2 regions of the Lysinibacillus sp. VIII_CA genome follow, and region 1 is predicted to be linked to the other one. Evidence: a T-box and tRNA genes for the amino acid it is inferred to sense, from the RefSeq annotation. Region 1 holds a T-box; the other holds one or more tRNA genes.
What was found. The T-box of region 1 lies ahead of serS (serine--tRNA ligase). A T-box ahead of a tRNA ligase gene usually reads a tRNA of that ligase, here a tRNA-Ser.
Positions count from the first base shown of each region.

Region 2: it encodes a tRNA-Ser, which carries the amino acid that the T-box ahead of serS (serine--tRNA ligase) is inferred to sense. The anticodon was not compared.

Region 1 is NZ_JBNFXM010000034.1:1,323-18,057, forward strand. Features, by position in the region: gene ACP3VS_RS23360 (methyl-accepting chemotaxis protein) at 1-494, opposite strand, end outside; gene ACP3VS_RS23365 (TIGR00730 family Rossman fold protein) at 559-1,086, opposite strand; gene ACP3VS_RS23370 (deoxynucleoside kinase) at 1,176-1,844, opposite strand; gene ACP3VS_RS23375 (deoxynucleoside kinase) at 1,844-2,479, opposite strand; gene ACP3VS_RS23380 (heavy metal translocating P-type ATPase) at 2,666-5,077, opposite strand; gene copZ (copper chaperone CopZ) at 5,159-5,365, opposite strand; gene ACP3VS_RS23390 (metal-sensitive transcriptional regulator) at 5,400-5,732, opposite strand; gene ACP3VS_RS23395 (cation diffusion facilitator family transporter) at 5,802-6,737, opposite strand; gene ACP3VS_RS23400 (ArsR/SmtB family transcription factor) at 6,756-7,085, opposite strand; gene tadA (tRNA adenosine(34) deaminase TadA) at 7,270-7,782, shown strand; gene serS (serine--tRNA ligase) at 8,235-9,515, opposite strand; T-box leader at 9,658-9,874, opposite strand; gene pdxT (pyridoxal 5'-phosphate synthase glutaminase subunit PdxT) at 9,924-10,487, opposite strand; gene pdxS (pyridoxal 5'-phosphate synthase lyase subunit PdxS) at 10,489-11,373, opposite strand; gene ACP3VS_RS23425 (PLP-dependent aminotransferase family protein) at 11,477-12,904, shown strand; gene asnB (asparagine synthase (glutamine-hydrolyzing)) at 12,922-14,757, opposite strand; gene ACP3VS_RS23435 (D-alanyl-D-alanine carboxypeptidase family protein) at 14,858-16,189, opposite strand; gene guaB (IMP dehydrogenase) at 16,331-16,735, opposite strand, start outside.
Region 2 is NZ_JBNFXM010000040.1:176-6,861, reverse strand. Features, by position in the region: partial or broken gene ACP3VS_RS23795 (cation:dicarboxylate symporter family transporter) at 1-309, opposite strand, end outside; gene ACP3VS_RS23790 (response regulator) at 400-1,278, opposite strand; gene ACP3VS_RS23785 (sensor histidine kinase) at 1,279-2,538, opposite strand; tRNA gene ACP3VS_RS23780 (tRNA-Ser) at 2,666-2,758, opposite strand; RNA gene ffs (signal recognition particle sRNA large type) at 2,922-3,189, shown strand; gene dnaX (DNA polymerase III subunit gamma/tau) at 3,333-5,120, shown strand; gene ACP3VS_RS23765 (YbaB/EbfC family nucleoid-associated protein) at 5,142-5,456, shown strand; gene recR (recombination mediator RecR) at 5,468-6,064, shown strand; gene ACP3VS_RS23755 (YaaL family protein) at 6,078-6,293, shown strand; gene ACP3VS_RS23750 (pro-sigmaK processing inhibitor BofA family protein) at 6,367-6,639, shown strand.

The DNA.
Region 1 (16,735 bases):
ACCTCTTGAATGGTGCTCAGTAATTCTTGACTATTTTGAATACCGGTTTCTGAGCGTTGATGAAGTCCATTAGACATTTCCTTCAATTGATCGGCTACATTAGTTATTTCATTTTGACGTTCAGTAATATTCGTAGCAATTTTTGAAACACCAATTACTTTATTTGAGTGATTGGCGAAAACGGGCATATACGTAGCCTCCAGCCAAACCCTATGTCCATTCGCATCAATTCTTTCAATTTTATCCTGATAACTATTCCCTGATACTAAATTGCGCCAAAACTGTTCGTATGCTGGACTATGAACGAAATTCGGTAAACAAAAATCTTTATGATTCTTTCCAAGCAATTCTTGTACGGTATAGCCTAATGTTTTAGCAAACAGCTCATTTACATAGGCAACTCTTCGATCCATATCAAAACGAATAATTGCTATATTGCGCTCAATAGCTTGCACTACTAAATCATCAGTCACTTGAGTATCTGCACCTTGCATAATTCACCTCATCCATTTCTATTTTTTACCGTTTATTTAATATTATAAAAAACACGGGGAATATTCACCCATGTTTTTTTAGTAACCGTAATATATCATCTGCTGTATTTGCTATACGGAAGAAGGATTTCTGTTCAGATCGTATAAATCCTTCCTTTAGCATTATTTTAAAATGCTGTAAGAGTGCGTCATAGAAACCATTTACGTTATATAAAATAACAGGTTTTTCATGAAGGCCAATTTGTGCCCAAGTAAAAACTTCGAAATATTCGTCCAAAGTCCCTGCGCCTCCTGGAAGAGCAATAAATGCATCAGCCAGCTCCGCCATTTTAGCTTTTCGAATATGCATGGACTCTACAAAATGAATTTCTGTTAATGAAGCATGAGCCAGTTCTCGCTTCTGTAAATGAGTTGGCATAACACCAATCACCTCTCCACCCGCTGCTAAAACAGCATCCGCAACCTTTCCCATTAATCCTGTTTTGGAACCACCGTAAACAACACCATGTCCGTGCTTAGCTAATACAGCACCTAGCTCTGCCGCTTTCTCCCCATATACTGGACTTTTCCCTATGCCAGATCCGCAATACACTGCAATTCTTATAGTAATCCCTCCTATTCAAAAAACGTGAAACAATCAGTCATGTATTGTTTCACGTTCTTTGGTCGTTTCTTGCTCTTCTATTTTCTTAAATGGCTTGTTTGTTTTAGCATATGACTGATACGGCTCACAATTGATTCAATTGCATCAGGATTTTTTAATAAATCATAATCATTAATATCTAAACGTAGAACTGGACAGGAATTAAAATTATTAATCCAGTTTTCATAACGTTCATGCATTTCTATCCAATAATCATTTGGCGTTTGTTGCTCCATTGCGCGCCCACGTTCTTGTATTCGCCCAATAACAGCATCAATCGGTCCTTCAAGATAAACAAGTAAATCGGGATGTGGGAAATACGGTGTCATTACCATAGCATCAAACAAATTCGTGTACGTTTCATAATCTGTTGGGCTCATTGTTCCCTTATCATAATGCATTTTTGCGAAAATCCCAGTATCTTCATAAATAGAGCGGTCTTGTATAAACCCTCCACCATACTCAAAAATACGTTTCTGTTCCTTAAAACGCTCTGCTAAAAAATAAACTTGTAAATGGAAGCTCCACTTTTCAAAATCCTCATAAAATTTATCAAGATATGGATTGGTATCTACTTTTTCGAAGGATGTACGGAAATTCAGTGCTTCTGCTAAAGCTTTTGTCATCGTGGACTTTCCTACGCCTACAGTACCGGCAATCGTGATGACGGTTTGTGGAGGAATATCGTATTTCTCTCTTAAATTCATTATTGCAAACTCCTTTTTTGTAACGTATCCTTAATTATTTTCAAAACATAATTTAAATCGTCTGGATTTTTCACAAAATCGAGCTGATCTCCATTAAATCGAATAACTGGTATTTCAGGATGCATTTTCTCAAAATGTTCGATAAAAGAATGATAATCGATAACGAGCTGCTCCATGTAATCGCGTGATATCATTTTTTCAAAGTCTCGTCCACGCATGGCAATTCGTTTCATCAATGTTTCAACGCTTGCATGTAAATAAACAACTACATTAGGTACAGGCATATCTTTTGTTAATATTTTATAAATTTCCTCATACTTTTCGTATTCGGTAGATGCCAGTGTACGCTTCGCAAATATTAAATTCTTAAAAATATGATAGTCTGCTACAACTGGCTTGGCATGAGCTAATCGGAATTTTTTAATGTCCGTTAATTGCTTATAGCGATTACATAGGAAGAACATTTCCGTTTGGAAACTCCACTCCTCAATATTTTCATAAAACTTATTTAAAAAAGGGTTTTCGTCTACAATTTCTTTTAATAGATGGTAATTAAATGTCGCTGCTATCTCTTTCGATAAAGAGGTTTTACCAACACCAATCGGACCTTCTACCGTAACAAATGGAACCGTCACCAGAAGCTCCTCCTTTTGTTCTATGGATTCGATCATTGTGTCCTACATAAATGAATCAGTACCTTTCATTTTATCATAGTGATAAAATGAAAAACAGAATCAACCTATGAAAATTAAGTATGAGATTTTTCCCCGTATAGTTTAAAAAAAGACATTGAGGATATGTATCCCAATGTCTTTTCATCTTCACAATTTCACTCGCTGTAAACGTAGAGCATTTAATACAACTGATACAGAACTGAAAGCCATTGCTGCCCCTGCCACCCACGGAGCAAGTAGACCAATTGCAGCAATCGGAATACCTAAAGTATTGTAAGCAAATGCCCAAAACAGATTTTGTTTAATATTACGCATTGTTTTTCTACTCATAAGAATAGCGTCCGCAATACTATTTAAATCACCACGGATTAACGTAATATCTGCCGCTTCCATCGCCACATCTGTCCCTGTACCAATGGCCATACCAATATTCGCTGTCGCTAGCGCAGGTGCATCATTAATTCCATCTCCCACCATCGCTACATTTTTACCTTGAGCTTGAAGCTTTTTCACCTCATCTGCTTTTCCTTCTGGTAAGACTTCAGCAATAACTTGGTTAACACCTACCTCTGTTCCTATTGCCTGGGCTGTACGTTCATTATCTCCCGTCATCATAATGACTGTAATACCCATATCCTGTAAACGATGAATAGCCTCTTTAGATGTATCTTTTACTGTATCAGCAACAGCAACTACCCCCGCATATTGGCCATTTATTGCAGCCAACATTGCTGTTTTGCCATTGCGCTCTAATTCCTCCATTTTAGGTAAAATATTATCTAGCTGGATGCTATACTGTTGCATTAATTTTCGTGTACCAATGATAACACCTTGACCTGAGACCGTTGCCTGCACACCGTAACCTGGAATTGCCTCAAAAAATTGAACATCCCCTAAAGCAATACCACGTTCTTCTATACCATGAACAATCGCCTCTGCAAGTGGATGCTCCGACTGTTTCTCAGCTGCACCGATTAATGATAAAAAGTGTGTCTCCTCTTGGTCTGGGGCTAAAAGAACATCCGTTAGCACTGGCTTACCATGTGTCACTGTCCCTGTCTTATCTACAACTACGGTATCAATACTTTGTGTTTGTTCTAAATGTTCGCCACCTTTGAATAAAATGCCAAATTCAGCGGCGCGACCCGAACCGGCCATTATAGAGGTCGGTGTGGCTAAACCAAGTGCACATGGACAAGCAATCACCAGTACTGCAATTAAGACCTCTAAAGCAGGGGTAAATTCTCCAGGACGTACCCAAATAATCCAAACTATGAATGTCACAATCGCAATGCCAACAACAATTGGTACAAAAACACCTGAGATTTGGTCTGCTAAACGTTGAATCGGTGCTTTTGATCCTTGAGCATCTTCTACTACCTTAATAATTTGTGCGAGGGCAGTATCACGGCCAACCTTTGTGGCTGTCATTTTTATAAAACCATTTTTATTAATGGTTGATCCAAATAATTGTTCGCCCTGCTTTTTATCAACTGGTAAACTTTCTCCTGTCAACATGGATTCATCAACAGCCGTTGTTCCTTCTAAAACTTCTCCGTCAACGGGAATCTTCTCACCTGGTTTAACTAGGATGACATCACCAATCATCACTTCTTCTAAAGGTACTTCCCTCTCCATACCGTCTCGTACAACAATGGCTGTTTTGGCTTGTAGTCCCATTAGTTTTTTTATAGCTTCAGATGAACGTCCTTTCGCTTTTGCCTCAAATAATTTCCCTAATAAAATTAATGTAATTAAAACAGCACTTGTTTCAAAATAGAGGTGTGGGCCATGATGTGTTCCTATCGTCACAATTGCTTGATAAACACTATAGAAATAAGCTGCTGATGTCCCCATCACAACCAGTACATCCATATTTGCACTGCCATTTCGCAATGCTTTATATGCCCCTACATAAAACTGCTTACCAATAATAAACTGTACGGGTGTAGCCAATACCATTTGAACCCATGGATTCATAAGGAATTCTGGCACATATAAAAACGATGTAAAGGAAAAATGGCCGACCATCGTCCAAAGCAGTGGTAAGGATAGAATGGCCGATAAAATAAATTTTTGTTGCTGCTGTTTAATAACCTTTTCTCGATGATCCTCTGTTTCCTGCTCATCTGCTTTTTGATGGGCGCCGTAACCTAACTTCTCAACCTTTGCAATAATATCTGCAATGTTCACCTCTGATGGGTTAAACTCAATCATTGCTTTTTCAAGAGCTAGGTTGACATTGGCAGATGATACGCCGCTCATTTTATTTAATCCTTTTTCTATTCGAGTGGCACAGGCCGCACATGTCATCCCTGTAATATCAAGTTCAGTTTTTTGTTTAACTACTCCATAGCCAAGCGCCTCTATCTTTTTTTCAAAATCTGCTTCACTTAGCTTTGCTGGATCGTACTTAATAGATGATTTTTCAAGCGCTAAATTAACCGTTGCTTGTTCTACTCCATCCATTTTATTTAATCCTTTTTCTATTCGAGTGGCACAGGCCGCACATGTCATCCCTGTAATTTGCAAATTAGCTTCCTTATGATTAGAACTCATTTACCTTTCACCTCTCCTTATACCGACAGGGGGTATATATTTTTGAAAATAAGAGAGTGCCATCACAGCACTCTACAATTTTTATTTTACTTCATAGCCTTGATCATCAATTGTCTCTTTAATTTGATCAAGTGATACTTGTGCATCATCAAATGCAACATCAACTAAACCTTCTGCTAAATTTACTTTTACTTGTTCAACACCAGTTAAAGCACCAACATTTTTTTCAACTGCGTTTACACAATGACCACATGACATTCCTTGCACATTTAATGTTACATTTTGCATAATAAATCTCTCCCTTTTTATTTTTTATAAACATCTATTTTTTCATTAACTTTTGAATCGTTACTACTAATTCATCTAAAACTGCATCATCGCCCTCCGATAGACGATCCACAACACAACCCTTTAAATGTCCTTCTAGTAAAATTTTCGCTACACTATTCAAAGCAGACTGTGTAGCAGAAAGTTGCGTAATAACATCATCACAATAAACGTCTTTTTCGATCATTCCCTTAATGCCCCGGATTTGACCTTCTATACGGTTTAAACGAGTTGTTAAATCCTTTTTCACACGCTCAGGGTGATGGCTTTTTCGACAAGACGTAGCTCCCTCTGTATGACAAGCATCCTCTTTTACTATGTCCTCCATTCACTACACCTCCTATTTCATTTTCATCATACTATACCCACGAAGGGTATGCAAGTCGTAAAATTTTTTTTATTCATGATGATGCTCATGAACATTTTTCAATTGACATAAAATCGAGCTTTCATGTGGATGGGAAGCCGTTTCTAATTGAATGGTTACATGTTTAATACCCTTATGCTCAAGATTATGTTCAATTTTTCGTAGAATATGCTCACCATCTACAATTTTTAAGTACTTATTTACAACTGCATGACAGGACAAAGCATTGGTTCCACTAGTAATTGTCCAGATGTGTAGATCGTGGATGCTTTCTACCCCATCAGTTTGTTCAATTAATTGAATTATCTCCTGAACATCCACATTAGAGGGTGTTCCTTCCATTAATACATGAATAGCGGATTTTGTAACATAGTAGCCACTTCTTATTACTAATAAGGCAACAATAACACTCGCTAGAGGATCAGCCCATCCCCAACCAAAAAACATAATTAGTAAGGCAGCCACAATAGCTCCTACAGATCCTAGCATATCACTCAGTACATGTAAAAAAGCTCCACGCATATTTAAATTGTCCTTTGTATCACTTCCACGCATCATAATCCATGCTACTAAAATGTTTACCAAAAGACCGATTGTACTTATAATAAGCATTCCTGTAGTAGCCACTTCAGGGGGATTTGCAAATCGTTCGATCGCTTCATAGAAAATAAATAATGCTATCCCAATCAATGTAACGCCATTTAATACTGCCGCTAAAATTTCAAATCGTTTATAACCATATGTTTTACTATAGCTTGCTGCCTTTTCTCCAAAAACAAACGCGAGCAAAGCTATAGCTAATGAAATGGAGTCACTTAACATATGACCTGCATCCGATAAAAGAGCCAAACTATTTGTTAAAAAACCACCAATTGCTTCCACAACCATATAACTAGTAATAATAATAAATGATACGATTAACACTTTTTTATTAGCGCCATGTGTATGATCATGGTTATGTCCCATTATTAATCCCTCCGTTCTTTAATTATGTGCAGCATGCTCAATTGCTTGCTTCAATAAGTTCATAATGTGATCGTCATCTTTTGAGTAAAATAAAGTTGTACCTTCTCTTCTAAATTTCACTAATCGTAAATTTTTTAGAAACCGTAATTGATGAGAAACTGTCGATTGTCCTAAATCTAAAATTTCAGCAATGTCATTGACAGAATGCTCATCTGCACAAAGTAAATTTAAAATTCGAATTCGCGTCGGGTCACTTAATGCCTTAAAAGTTTGAGACACAACAAATAATGTCTCATCGTCTAAATGCTGACTATTTTCCATTTTCGTTATTTTTATTTCTTCATCCATATTAGTTTACCCCCATTTATTTATATTTATATATGAGCATGTGTTCATATATAAATATAAATGGTTATTTTAGGAATGTCAATCAATAATTATGCCTTGTCGTATTGCTTCTGAAATCTGCAAGAATTTAAAAGTAGCAATTACCAATTAAGCAGGATAAACTACTTTTAAGGAGAGATATTTAGTGGATATTTTTGAAACAGATCGTTTATTTATGAAACAAGCATTAGAGGAAGCAAAAAAAGCAGCTATACTTGAGGAAGTACCTATAGGGGCTGTCCTTGTTTATGATGGGGAAATTATTGCAAGAGCTCATAACCTACGAGAAACAACACAAAATGCAACAACACATGCTGAATTAATGGTTATTCAAGAGGCTTGTCAAAAAATCGGCAGTTGGCGTCTCGAAAAAACAACACTTTACGTTACGCTTGAGCCTTGCCCCATGTGTGCAGGTGCAATCCTCCAATCCCGTGTACCACGTGTCGTTTATGGAGCAAGGGATATAAAAGCAGGCTGTGTAGATTCACTCTATCGTTTATTAAATGATGCACGCTTTAACCATGAGTGCGAAGTTTCTGAAGGAATTTTAGCAGATGAATGTGGACAAATCCTAACCGATTTTTTCCGAGCTTTACGTGAACGAAAGAAGGCAGAGAAAAAGACACGACAAGCAGCAATGACTGAAAAGAATTAGCTAAAAAAAGAAGGTGCTCCTATTGAGGCACCTTCTTTTTTATATTTAAGGCGATGGCGATATATAGGAAATGTGTCGTAGCAACCACAGCACATATATTGAACTTAATATGAAGCTTGAATTGTGGATTGTTCAAAAACGTATACAACTTCAATATATCAAGTGAATGGCTATACATGTATAAGCTGGTCATCTGGTGTTAAGCCGATTTACAATAGTTATTTAAATCTGCTTAATCATAAATTGCACATCCTTTAGCATCTGAAATTAAGACATTGTCAAATTCATTTAAGCTCAGCAAATTGCTGTAAATCCATGAATTTCTCCCCCTGTCCCTATAAATATTACCCCTAATAACGAATTTTCGAAAATTACGAGAAATATCATTTTTGAAATGAAAAAAGGCTATTTTAGCTTAACCTTTATACGGTAATCTAAAATAGCCTTGATGTTTATTTTGGGGCAATTACTTCTTTTCCACCCATATATGGTCTTAAAACTTCAGGAATTACTACGCTTCCATCGGCTTGTTGATAGTTTTCAAGAATAGCGGCAACTGTACGACCAATCGCAAGACCTGAACCGTTTAATGTGTGAACATATTCTGGTTTTGCATTTGGCTCACGACGGAAGCGAATATTTGCGCGTCGTGCTTGGAAGTCCTCAAAGTTTGAACAAGAAGAAATTTCTCGGTACATGTTTTGTGCTGGAATCCAAACTTCTAAATCATATTTCTTCGCAGCAGTGAAGCCTAAATCGGCTGTACACATTTTTAATTTACGATATGGTAAGCCAAGTAATTGCAGCACTTTTTCAGCATGACCCGTTAATAGCTCTAACTGCTCATATGACTCCTCAGGTTTAACAAAGCGAACTAATTCCACTTTGTTAAATTGGTGCTGGCGGATTAAACCACGTGTATCACGACCTGCAGAGCCCGCTTCTGAACGGAAACATGCACTGTATGCAGCAAAACCTTGTGGTAAAGCTTCAGCAGTTAAAATTTCATCACGGTAGAAATTTGTCACGGGTACTTCAGCTGTTGGAATCATGAAATAATCTGTTTCCGCTAATTTAAATACGTCTTCCTCAAATTTAGGTAGCTGTCCAGTACCCGTTAAGCTTTCACGATTTACAATCACAGGTGGTAGCATTTCCTCATAGCCATGCTCTTCAGCATGTAAATCCATCATAAAGGTCATTAACGCACGTTCTAAGCGAGCCCCTAGGCCGCGGTAGAATAAGAATCGGCTACCAGTTACTTTTGCGCCACGTTCAAAGTCCACAATTTTTAGATCCGTAGCTAGGTCCCAGTGTGCTTTAATCTCAAAATCAAATGCTGGAATTTCACCCCATGTATATTCCTCAACATTGTCATCTTCTGTCGTACCCACTGGTACAGATTCATGAGGAACGTTCGGCAGGCGCATCATCATATCTTTAAAGCGATCTTCCACATCATTTAATTGAATATCAAGCTCTTTAATTTCATCGCCCACTTGACGCATACGCGCAATCACTTCATCTGCGTTTTCTTTGTTGCGTTTCATAACAGAAATTTGCTCAGATACTTTATTCCGTTCTGCCTTCAGTTCTTCCGTTTTAGCAATTAGTTCACGACGCTTTGCATCTAAATTTTCAAAGTCATCTAAATTCCCTAAATCTTCATTACGTGTTAATAGCATTTCTTTAATTTCGGCGAAATTATCACGCACGCGTTTAATATCTAACATCGAACATACCTCCAGTAGTTTCTTAATGATGGGAAATTGTTGCATCTTGTTTCTATATCTTGATTCAGCGGTCATTTAAACACCAGAATAGAAAGGCGATATTTGGCTAAATCAAGATAAACACAAAAAAGCCCCCATCCCATAAAGGGACGAGAGCTACCCGCGTTGCCACCCTAATTGATTAGACACTATATCTAATCCACTTATTTTATAACGGCATTCCAGCCGGCAGCAGCCTACTTCAATGACTTCGACTGTGCAACTCCAGGACGGATTCACAAGTGCTTTTATCAGCTTTCACCAACCGCTGACTCTCTAAAAAAAACGTGCTTGCTACTACTTCCCATCATCGTGTTCAGTTAATTAAATTTTAACCATACTGTACTATATGAAAACAAATTTTGCAAGTCATACCATAGATGCTACAAAATATTCAAGAATACGTGTGTCTGAAGTTAATTCGGGATGAAAGGAACAACCTAGTAAATGTCTATCCTGGGCTAAAATAATCTTACCTTCATGCTCTGCGAGAATTTCAACATCTTTTCCGACTTTCACTATATGAGGTGCCCGAATAAAAACTGCTGGAATCGCCTCTCCTATTTTAGGAATATCCAGCATTACTTCAAAGCTGTCAACCTGGCGTCCATATGAATTTCTTGCAACTGTCACATCCATAACTGCTAAATGTGGTTCATCATTTACTAAAGTAGTAGCCATTAAAATTAATCCTGCACATGTCCCAAACATGGGTAAACCACGTTGTGCTATTTCTCGTATAGGCTCTAGTAGTTCAAAACGATCCAACAGCTTTCTCATTGTAGTACTCTCTCCACCAGGTAATACAAGTCCATCTAGTTTTACTAAATCCTGCTTATGTTTTACTTCAACAGCTTCACAGCCAAGGCTTTCTAGCATTTGAACATGCTCTCGTACCGCCCCTTGTAACGCTAAAACACCAATTCGTTTCATCTTACCAGCCTCGCTCTTGCATGCGCTCATTTAGCCCGAGCTGTGCAATATCAATACCTTTCATTGGTACACCTAGTTCCTTTGATATTTCAGCAATAAGCTTATAATCTTTGTAATGTGTCGTCGCTTCTACAATCGCATGTGCAAATTTTTCAGGATTATCAGATTTAAAGATACCTGAACCGACAAACACACCATCAGCCCCAAGCTCCATCATTAATGCCGCATCAGCCGGCGTAGCTACACCTCCTGCTGCAAAATTAACCACTGGTAAACGACCAAGGCGTTTGATCTCTCTTAATAATTCAAAAGGTGCTCCTAGTAATTTTGCCTCTGTCATTAATTCATCCTCTGTCATACCTACTACTTTTCGGACTTGGGCATTCACTTTACGAATATGTCGAACTGCCTCCACAATATTCCCTGTTCCTGGTTCACCTTTTGTTCGTAACATAGCTGCTCCTTCCCCAATGCGACGGGCTGCTTCCCCAAGATCACGACAGCCACACACAAATGGTACGGTATAATTACTTTTTAATAAGTGATATTCTTCATCTGCTGGTGTAAGTACTTCACTTTCATCAATATAATCAACCCCCATCGCTTCTAAAACACGGGCTTCTACAATATGACCAATACGAGCTTTTGCCATAACAGGAATGGAGACTGCTCCTAGTACTTCCTCTACAATACGAGGATCTGCCATACGAGCAACACCTCCTGCTTTGCGAATATCTGAAGGTACTCTTTCTAATGCCATTACCGCTACTGCTCCTGCCGCCTCTGCAATTTTTGCTTGCTCAGCATTGATCACGTCCATAATGACGCCGCCCTTTTGCATCTCAGCCATACCACGCTTCACCAAATTTGTACCTGTCTGTTTCATTGTCTAACCTCCATCTTTATGATGAAATTTAGTATAATAGAAATTGACCATATAAAAATATCCAGTTTTCAAAATAACTATAAGGTCAGGAGGTTTTTATCATATGGATATGCTTTTATTTCAGCTTGAAAGAAATGGCGATAAACCGCTATATGATCAGCTTTATAATGGTATTAAAGAAGCTATTATTTCCAAGAAAATAGCAGTGGGAGAAAAATTACCATCAAAAAGAAAATTAGCCGATTTTTTGAATATCTCTCAAACAACGATTGAAATTGCCTATGCACAGCTTCTTGCAGAAGGCTATATTATGTCCAAATCTCGTGTTGGTTATTTTGTAGAAGAAATCGATGAACTACCCTACATCCAGCAGGACATCGTAATTCCTTTCAATGAGCATATTAAGAAAAAGTCATACAAAATAGATTTTAATCCTGGTTCTATTGATATCGATGCTTTCCCATTTCAGATCTGGAGAAAATATGCAAAGGAGCTGTTTGATGAAGCCTCAAAAAATTTATTATTAACAGGGGAACCTCAAGGGGAGCTTTCTTTACGAACTGAAATTGCAAATTATTTATATCAATCACGTGGAGTTATCTGTAATCCAGAGCAAATTGTCGTTGGCTCTGGTACTGAGCAGCTTCTGCCTATGATTTTACGTCTTTTTAGGGATGATACATGCTTTGCTCTGGAAAACCCAGGCTATCCAGCTGTGCATCGTATGTTCTCTCAGCATAAACGGAAAGTATATCCTATTGCCGTCGATGAAGAAGGTATCGTCATTCACGAGCTAGAACGAACACAAGCTAATGTTGTCTATATTACACCATCACATCAATTTCCTACTGGCGCCGTATTATCCGCTACTAGGCGTGCACAGGCTTTAAACTGGGCAGCACAAAGCTCATCTCGTTATATCATTGAAGATGATTATGATTCAGAGTTTCGTTATACTGGAAAACCAATTCCTGCTCTACATGCTCTAGATAGAAACGATAAAGTCATTTATATGAGCACTTTTACAAAATCGTTAATGCCATCTTTGCGTGTAGCCTATTTTGTACTTCCACCTCAATTACTTGCTACGTATAATGATGTTTTTAATTACTATTCATCAACTGTACCTCGCTTCGATCAGCATATCGTAGCAAATTTTATGCATGATGGTCATTTTGCAAAACATCTTAATCGAATGCGTAAAGTTTATCGTAAAAAACATGATCAGCTTACTTCTATTTTAGAAAAATATTCATCATCCATTAAAATTACAGGTGAGCAAGCAGGGATGCATATATTATTAGATGTTAAACACGAATTACCAGAAAAACAATTACAACAACTTGCCTTCTACGCAGGAATAGGGATTTATCCGTTGTCTGATTATCGACTAGATCATGGTGAATCTTCGCAAGCACAATTTTTACTTGGCTTTGGCGGTATACCTGTCCATGTAATTGAACAGTCGATAGAACAATTAATGGATTGTTGGGGGATACAAAAAAATAACCCATCTACTACAACCAAGTAGTAGATGGGTGACTCCCATTAAGATTCAATTAGTTGAATATGATAATGCTCAAACCAACTATGAATTTGCCCTAGATATGCTAAAAGTTGAGGTCCTGCCATTAATTGTCCATACCATGGAATTTTGAAAGAGCTCCCCCCCGATTCAATTAATTCTGTAAGTTTTTTGTACTCAAATAATTCATGTAAGATAGAGTTTTTATCTTTAAGAATTTCCCTTAGCCATGTTTGCACACCTGCTGTATAAACTGGATGATACGTTTTAGGATAGGGATTTTTTTTACGGTATAATACTTCATCAGGCAATAAATGTGCCATCGACTTTCGAAGTAAGCCCTTTTCTATGCCATCTAAATTCTTCATTTCCCAAGGAATATTCCATGCATATTCCACAAGGCGATGATCTGCAAAAGGAACTCGTACCTCTAAACTCGCTCCCATACTCATACGATCTTTCCGCTCTAGCAATGTCTGCATAAACCATTGCATATTTAAATAAAACATTTCACGGTGTTTTACTTCTGCAGGACTTTCACCATCTAGTAACGGGACTTCTGTAATTGTTTGTGTATATAGCTGCTGTGCGTAGGATTCAATTTTTAATTTTTTATCCCACTTCTCCTGAAGTATTGCATTTCTTTCAGCCAATGACCGAATCCAAGGAAAGCCCGTAGTTTTTTCCTTAAACCATGGATATCCACCAAAAATTTCATCTGCACATTCGCCAGATAGTGCTACAGTAAAGTCTCTTTTAATTTCTCGACAAAACCAGAGTAACGAAGAATCTACATCCGCCATACCTGGTGAATCTCTAACTATAACCGATTCTACTAGTAAATCAATCAGCTGTTGCTGAGTTATTTCTTCTGCATGATGTGTCGTCTTAAAAGCCTCGGTCATCTTTTGAATCCAATACGTATCTGTTGACGTTTGAAATGCATGTGGATTAAAAAAACGTTCATTATCCTCATAATCAATTGAATACGTATGCAACTGATTGTTTTGTTGGCGGAATCTATCAGCAGCAATTCCTGTAATAATACTAGAATCAAGTCCTCCTGATAGAAATGTACAGATTGGTACATCCGAAATAAGCTGTCGTTCAATAGCATCTGTTAACAGCCAACGAACCTGTTCAATCGTCTCTTCCAATGTTTCTTCATGCTTGCGGCTTTGTAGCTGCCAATACTGCCATTTTCTTAATCCCTCTCTAGAGAAGCGCATTGCAAATCCTGGTCGTAACTCCTCAATATTTTGAAAAAGAGTCTTACCTGGTGCTCTAGAGGGGCCTACAGCCATCATACTTGCCAATCCCTCCGTATTGATGGCAGCTTGAACCATTGGATGTGCCAGCAAAGCCTTTACTTCAGATGCAAAAAGAATCCCCCCCTGTTGCTCTGTAAAATAAAGGGGCTTCACACCCAATCTATCTCTGCATAAAAAAAGAGATTGCTCCTGTTCATCCCAAATGCCAAATGCAAAAATACCATTTAGAAAGTCTACGCATTGCTCTTTCCATTCAATATAGGCGGTCAATAACACTTCTGTATCTGAATGTGTTGTGAAAGTATGACCTCTCTTCTCCAGCTCTTTACGCAGCTCCTCAGTATTATAAAGTTCGCCATTATATGTAATGACATAGTTTATCCCATCATGTAGTTTTTTCATAGGCTGCTTGCCACCTATTAAATCGATAACCGCTAACCGTCGATGGCCAAATGCAATATGCTCACTACACCAAATATTTTCATCATCTGGCCCTCTCCTGTTTAATGTCCGTGTCATTGCTTGTAAAACTTTTTCACTTGCTTTTAAATTCTTTTGAAAGCTAGCCCACCCTGTAATGCCACACATTTAGCCACATCCTTTCGCCTATTAGCGTATGCTGTATGGGTCAAAAATGTGAAAAAGCACATGAATGTTTCTTAACATTCATGTGCCCTTTAATTAATGATTAGAATAGTCCACCAACGAAGTCAGAAATTCCACTCCATAAATTGCCGAAGAAGTTCCCAATACCTTGGAAGAACAATGAGATACCGCTAGCACGCTCTACAGAGCCCGTAGTAACAATATCGGATGAAATATCCTTTCCATCGATAAAGCCGTAGTCTGTGCCCTCTGTGCGCTCAATAACGACCTTTCCTACAACAGTATCTTTCTTAACTCCTGCCTCAAGACTCTTTTTATCTAAAACCAATTTAGGTTTATAAAGATCTTTATCAGAAGACTTAATCATAAATGAAATAGGTTCTTTTACAGCAATCTCTACTTTGTCTTCTTTACCCTTTGTCACTTTTACTGTTTTTTGATCTTTAAACGTATAGTTCGCTGGTAAAATTTCTTGTTTTGAGAATTGTGAAAAACCATAGTTAAATAATTTTGCTGTTGCATCAAAACGAGCTTTATATGATCCTTGTCCACTTGCATCAACAGCTTTCATGACAACTGCGATTAATCGAGTACCATTGCGCTCTGCAGTACCTGTAAAGCAATGGCCTGCAAAGTTTGTAGTACCGGTTTTTAATCCATCGACACCTTGATATTCAAAAACTAAACCCGGTAACATAAAGTTCCAGTTAGACATCTCAATGGCGTCCTCTGTACCTTCACGGAATGTCTTCTTAGTAATTTGGGAAGTTTCTAATACCTTTGGGTGATCCTTTAATAGATGATAGGCTAGTTTTGCCACATATTTAGCAGGCATCACGTTCTCATCTTCTGGTCCTGTCCCTGCTGGATGCATCCCAAAAAGATCCGCGTTGTTTAGACCTGTTGCATTAACAAACTTATAACCTTCTAGGCCAAGTTCTTCTGCTTTTTTGTTCATTAATTTCAAAAATTCAGTCTCTGTTCCAGCAATTGTTTCAGCTATAGCAACAGTTGCAGCATTCGCTGAATAAATAGCCATTGCCTCGTACAATTCTCGAATTGTGTAAGAACCATCTCGACGTAAAGGTACATTACTTAATGCACGATTTTGAGACATACGATACGTATAATCGGTTACATGGTATTCTTGATCCCATTTAACTGTCCCTGCATCAATAGCGTCCAATAACAGGTATTCAGTCATCATTTTTGTCATACTTGCAATACCTAGTGAAGTATCCGCATTTTGTTCATATAAAATTTTGCCTGAATCTGCGTCAATTAAAATCGCAGCATCTACTGTTAATCCTAAATCCGTCTCTGCACTTGCCTTTGCAGGAATACCTGCAAAAATACCAATTAATAAAACGGGAATTAGGAGTAAGCGTAGTACGGTGTTCATTTTCTTTTTCACCTTTAAAGCCCTCCAAAAAATAATCTTGTCCTCGACATTTTATCATAGATAACAACATACGTGTTGACTCTCTACCATAAAAAAATGCTCTCGCGCCATCTTTGTAGACGATGCGAAAGCATAAAAGTTGCAAGTAATTTATTACATGGAATAGTTTGGTGACTCTTTTGTAATCTGTACATCATGTGGATGTGATTCACGGAGACCTGCACCTGTCATTTTAACAAATTGAGCATTTTCTCGTAAATACTCAAGGTGTGGTGCTCCACAATAACCCATACCAGCTCGGATACCACCAATCAGTTGATAAATTGTATCGGCTAATGGCCCTTTATAAGGAAGGCGACCTTCAATACCCTCAGGCACTAACTTTTTCGCATCTTCTTGGAAGTATCGATCTTTTGAGCCTTTTTCCATTGCTCCGATAGATCCCATACCACGGTATACTTTGAAACGACGACCTTGGAAGATTTCTGTCTCTCCTGGTGATTCAGAAGTACCTGCAAGAAGTGATCCTAGCATAACAACATTTCCGCCAGCTGCTAA
Region 2 (6,686 bases), on a different contig from region 1:
TTGGAAAATATTCGCCGAAAGTAATCCAACTAAGATTGCTACTGTCGTTATAATTTCAAAGTAAATAATGGATTTCCCGCCTAATCGTCCAAGCTGCTTCATGTCTCCAGTACCAGCAACACCAACGATTAATGTCGAAATAATAATGGGAACAACAATCATCTTAATAAGATGTAAAAAGATATCCCCTAATGGTTGTAAATATGTCTCAATCTTGGGGTTTCCATAAAAAATACCACCAACAATGATCCCTAAAATCAAGCCGATTAAAATTTGAGCGGCTAGACTGATTTTAAATTTCTTCTTCAAACCCTTTGTACCCCCTGATATTAAATTTTTAGGACACGCCTTACTTTAATAATACGGAGGACTTATGGAATCCGACAAAATCCGAGAAAATTAATTTACTTTTGTTAAAATGTCTGAATATAGCACTTGAATAAACTTCTTAATATTTACCTTTGCTTTACGATTATCATGGTCTTCAATTTGAGTCATGAGTTGACGAATTTCTTTAAAATCAAAATAGCGAGGGGCATAGTATTCAAACTCAGAGTTGGTGTAATCGACAACGCCTAAATTTGCCAGATTAATCATGGCAGCTAATATTGTTCTGCGCACACGCTGCTCTATGGCTTTACTTTCCTTCAAAATTTCATCAGGTGTAGCCTTTGTTACAGCTGCGATTTCCTCGTAGAGCTCCTTTAATGGAGGAAGGGGTGCAATCTTATGCTGATGAGCAAGTAAAGTTTCGATAATAGCTATAATATCCTCGCTCCCAATTTCACCTACAATCCCCATATCATTTAATATGGACTGAATATGATCACGTGAAGTTGCTTTATTTGCTTTTTGTTCACTTAATTCAATATTTGTAAGCGATTGACGAATAACTAACAGTGAATTTTTTAGCCGAAATTGTTCGGTAGTTTTTTTTAAAACGTTTTCTACCTCAATGCGGTTAATTGGTTTATGAATGAAGAATTCTATTCCTTGTTCATAAGCCTCACCAACCATTTCTTTATTCACGACCTGAGAAATCATGATAAATTGGCCCTCAAAACGATTTTGAATAAGATGCTCGACTGTTGCTATACCATCAAGCTTTGGCATCAGCAAATCGATTAGCACAAACTCCGGCTGGGTCATTAAAATTTGGGGTATGGCATCCTCACCATTGCGAGCTTCGCCAATCACTGTACCTAACCCACTATCTTCAATAATTTGTTTTAACATGACACGACTTGCACGATCGTCGTCTACAATAAAATACCTCATTTAAGTCTCTCCCGTTTGAATAGTTTGCGTAGGAATTATGATTTTAAACGTTGTGTATTGATTGTTTGATTCAACGGTTATGGAGCCCTTTAATTTTTCTATTAGTTCAGCAACATGCGAAAGGCCAATGCCAGTTGCTGCGACACCATCTATATTATATTTGGTGGTAAATCCAGGTTCAAAAATAATAGAAAAATCCTTCTGTGAAATTCCCTTTCCAGTATCACATATTGTTATTACAGTATTATCCTCTTGTCGTTGAATAGCAATAGAAATGATACCTTGCTCTTCGATAGCCTCCACCGCATTAGCAGTTAAATTATTTAAAAGAGCGAGCAATGCAATATGTTCCCTTGTTTGAAAATCGAAGTCTATACTTGTTTGGAATTCGATATTTTTCCCAAGCAATTCAGCGTATTTACTATTGCCATCTTCTATATAATGCAATAATTCAGATAATACAAAAGGACCAAAGCTCCTTTCACCAACAATCTTTGAAATGCCTGCATATATTCGTTGTGAATCCTTTTTCACTTCATGGATTTCCTGGGCAATATGAAGAGCTTGTAAGCTTTCCGCTCGATATCCTTGAGCTTTTAATTGTCGATATAATTCAAATCCGCTAGCTGTTATGGTTTCAATATGATTCATGGATTTTTTTAAATACAGGGTCTCAACATAGAGATCAGATCCAATATTAAGCATCTCTTGAACACGTTTTTTTTGTTCAGCAATCAATATAGAGCTATAAATACCAACTACAAAAAAGCTTCGTAATAAGGCCACCGCTAACAAAATCAAAAGGTCATGAAGAAATAGAAATGTATAGGTTTGTACAAAAAAACGGAAAATTTGTTCTGCTAAGTTACTAATGACCTCACTAAAAGCAACGAGTAAACCAAGCTTTAGTGGTTTTTCCCTATATGTTTGGACATCTAAAATTCGTAGGCATATAGCAAACAATACATAAAATAATCCCGCTGGTAAATGGTTAAAAATGCTCTCTAATACGGATATATCATGTAAATATGAATTGAAAACACGAAAAAAGATGGTCACTATACTTGTCGCGAACCCAGCTAAAATAATAGGTGTAGGTTTAATTAATGTGCATAAGAAAAAGATTATGGTACCTAAACCAAAGCGAAAAGTCGTATTGGCAAACGGCATAATTTTAATCTCACTGCCTATTGCGGTCATGATAGCAATTAAAATCACCCAAGTGAGGGAAGTGCGAGCTATATTCTTTTTCGGTGGCAATTTGACAACCTCCCATAAGCGATATAATAAAAAAATACCACAACCGAGGCGGAAGTGGTATTTAACAAGTAATACATACAATTTTGGCAAAAAAAAACGGCTACATTCGTAGTCGGAAATTAAAAACTGGAGGAGGTAGAGGGATTCGAACCCCCGCGCGGTGTTACCCGCCTGTCGGTTTTCAAGACCGATCCCTTCAGCCAGACTTGGGTATACCTCCATGTTATATTGCTTTGCTGTCTTTCGACAAAAATAAATTTATCATAACTTAAAACTCAAGTCAACAATTTTTTAAAAAATTTAGTAATGCTAAAATACATGGGTAATAAATAATTTGTGCATTAAGTTGCAATTTATACAAACAGTCAGTATACTAGTTATTGCCGTGCTAGGTGGGAAGGTAGCGGTGTCCTGTAACTCGCAATCCGCTCTAGCGAGACTGAATTCCTTTTTCGAGGCTGTCCGTATTGTTTGGTCTGCCTTCTGCACGTAGTGTTGACGATTGGGTCCTGCGCAATGGATACCCATGAACCATGTCAGGTCCGGAAGGAAGCAGCATTAAGTGGTCATATTCATGTGCCGCGGGGTTGCCTAATCTGAGCTAACGACAGGAGTAACGCTTATGTGCGGCTGTCAAGGAAAGGTGCACGGCATTAAATTGCCAACTCAAAGCATCCGTCTACTATAAGGCGGATGCTTTTTTTATTTTTATTTAGTAACTTCATTTTATATATAAGGCAGCAAATGCTATAATAAGACTATTCTATTTAATGGAGAAGGAGAGAAGGAAAACAGTGACGTATCAAGCATTTTACCGTGTGTATCGGCCGCAGTCTTTTCGAGAGATGTCTGGTCAAGCGCATGTCAAAAGAACGCTACAAAATGCTCTCCTAGCGAATAAAACAACGCATGCTTACCTTTTTTCTGGACCACGTGGTACAGGGAAAACAAGTACAGCTAAAATTTTTGCAAAAGCTTTAAATTGTGAACATGCGCCTTCGGAAGAGCCTTGTAACGAATGTGCTACATGTTTAAGTATTACGGACGGCTCGCATCCTGATGTCATTGAATTTGACGCAGCTTCAAATTCACGTGTGGAAGAGATTAGAGATATTATAGAAAAAGTTCGTTTTGCTCCTGCAAGCAGTAGATACAAGGTGTACATTATTGATGAAGTGCATATGCTTTCTACAAGCGCTTTTAACGCTCTTTTGAAAACTTTAGAAGAGCCGCCTCCCCATGCAGTTTTTATTTTAGCAACAACTGAGCCTCATAAATTGCCTGCTACAATTATTTCCCGTTGTCAGCGCTTTGATTTTAAACGACTTTCTACCAATGATATTATTGAACGTATGAAAGTTGTATTAGAAGATATTGAGCTGCCATATGAAGAGCAAGGCTTAAAGGTAATTGCGCAATCTGCTGCAGGAGGAATGCGTGATGCTTTGAGTTTATTGGACCAAGTAGTATCTTTCAGTGGAGAGAAGCTAAAGCTTGAGGATACATTGTTAGTTACAGGTTCAATAAGCCAGGAAGTTTTTTATGATCTAGCCAATGCACTCAAAGCGAAAGATGTTGCACAAATGCTTGCCCTTTTAGAACAACTAATTACTGATGGTAAAGACCCACTTCGTCTTTCAGAAGACTTAATTACATTTTTCCGTGATTTATTATTACTTCAAACAAGTGAAGATTTAGCAGAATTATTAGAGCTCGTGTCTCCTGAGGAACGTGTATTATCCTTGGCCCATGAATTTGCACCGGATATGCTTTATGGCTATATTGATATACTTGCAAAAACTCAGCAAGAAATGCGCTTCTCTCACCATACAAAAATTTATTTAGAAACGGCATTACTTAAAATGGTACAGTTTTCGGGAGGGAGCACTAATCAAGCAATAAGTCCAACGAGTGATACGGTGATTAGCCCTGATCTCGCTCAAAAAATTGTAGCACTTGAGCAAATGGTTCAACAATTATCTCTACAATTACAATCAGGAGCTCCTGCGCAAGCATCGCAAGCGCCAAAAGAGCAAAGACCACGTGCTAAAAATCCAAACGGCTATAAGGCTCCAACAGGTCGTATCCAAGAGGTACTAAAAGACGCTACAAAGCAAGATGTCCAACGTATAAAATCAATTTGGGCACAAGCACTAAATCAACTGCAAAAATCGCAGTCTGCACTTTTAGCTGAAGCCGAACCAGTTGCGGCATCTTCAAGTGCTTTTGTGTTAAAATTCAAGTATGATATTCATTGTCAGATGGTTGCAGATAATCAGTCTTTAAAGGCTCACTTCACCCAATTAATTGCAGGACAAACTGGTATAATGTACGAAATGCTTTGCATACCAGAAGAATCTTGGTTAAAAATGCGTGAAGAGTTTATCCGTGATCATAGTATGCAGCATAAAAAAATATCAGCTGCATCAGAGAATGGTGAGGAATTATTAGAACCACCACCGGCAGAAATATCGGATGAGCCATTTATCGATGATGCTCAGCCACTTGCTTCACAGGATCCACTTGTGACAGAGGCAGAAAAGCTCTTTGGTAAAGACTTTGTTGAAATTATGGAAGATTAAATTTTTAGGAGGAAAACATTTATGCGTGGAATGGGAAATATGCAAGGTATGATGAAAAAAATGCAAAAAATGCAAAAAGAAATGATGGAGGCTCAAGAGGCACTAAATGCAGAGCAGTTTGAAGGTGTTGCGGGTGGCGGCATGGTAAAGGTAACTGTGTCTGGTCAACGTGAAGTGGTGTCAGTAAATCTTGATGAATCTGTAGTAGATCCAGAGGATATTGAAATGCTACAAGACTTAATCGTTATTGCTACTAATGAGGCATTAAAAAAAGTAGAAGAAAAAACGAACTCAACGATGGGTAAATTCACTCAAGGCTTAAACCTTCCATTCTAGGAGGTATCCATATGTACTACCCAGAACCAATATCAAAATTGATCGATAGTTTTATGAAATTGCCAGGTATCGGGCCGAAAACTGCGGCTCGTCTGGCGTTTTTTGTGTTATCAATGAAGGAAGAAGATGTCTTATCTTTTTCTAAAGCATTAATTGATGCTAAACGGAATTTAAGCTATTGTTCCGTGTGTGGCAATATTACAGATGTAGACCCGTGTCACATATGTACAGATAAACAACGAGATCATTCTATTATTTGTGTTGTTCAAGACACAAAAGATGTAATTGCGATGGAAAAAATGCGTGACTATAATGGTATGTACCATGTACTACAGGGTGCGATATCACCAATGGATGGCATTGGCCCAGAGGATATCAATGTAGCTTCCCTGTTAGTCCGGTTGCACGATGAAAGTGTCCAAGAGCTTATTCTAGCTACGAATTCAACTATTGAAGGCGAGGCAACAGCTATGTATATATCTCGCCTTGTCAAACCGTCAGGTATTCGTACGACCCGCATAGCGCATGGGTTACCAGTAGGCGGGGACTTAGAATATGCAGATGAGGTAACGTTATCGAAGGCAATGGAAGGTCGACGTGAGTTGTGAGTGAGGGATTAATATGTTCTTCCGTAGTAAAGGAAAGCTGAAAAAAGAGTTCGATGATAGGCTAGTAAATCTTATAAAAGAAACAAAAGAGGATTTACAACAAGCAAAGATAATAGAAGAACTAATGGACGACTATGATCTAGGGGCGATTGCTCAACGAAAAGCGGCGGAAAGCATTCATTTTTATTTATTTAAAGAAGCTAGAATTCGCAGGGTGTTAATAAAATAGTTCTATTGGCTATTCATAGAAGCAATACAGGAAACATAAACTTTCATAATTATTTTTTTGAGGAGGTAACCATATGTCTTGGTTAGTAATTATGAGTATTTGTGTTCCTGTAGGGCTTCTTTTTCTTTATGTCATAATAAGACATGCTAAGCTTGGCAAAATTTTAGAAGGTTTATCTGTCTTTTGGTTTCGATTTGCATTTGCTTTCCTACTATTATTTATGATTCATTTAGGTATTGGTTATATAGGATATAACGTGCCCATCAATCTTTTCTCAGTCTTAACGATTGCCGTTTTAGGTATTCCAGGGGTTCTAGGCATAACAGCTTTAATATTTATTTTATAAAATGCTTGCAATATAATAATATTATGGTATAGTTATAGAAGTCGCCA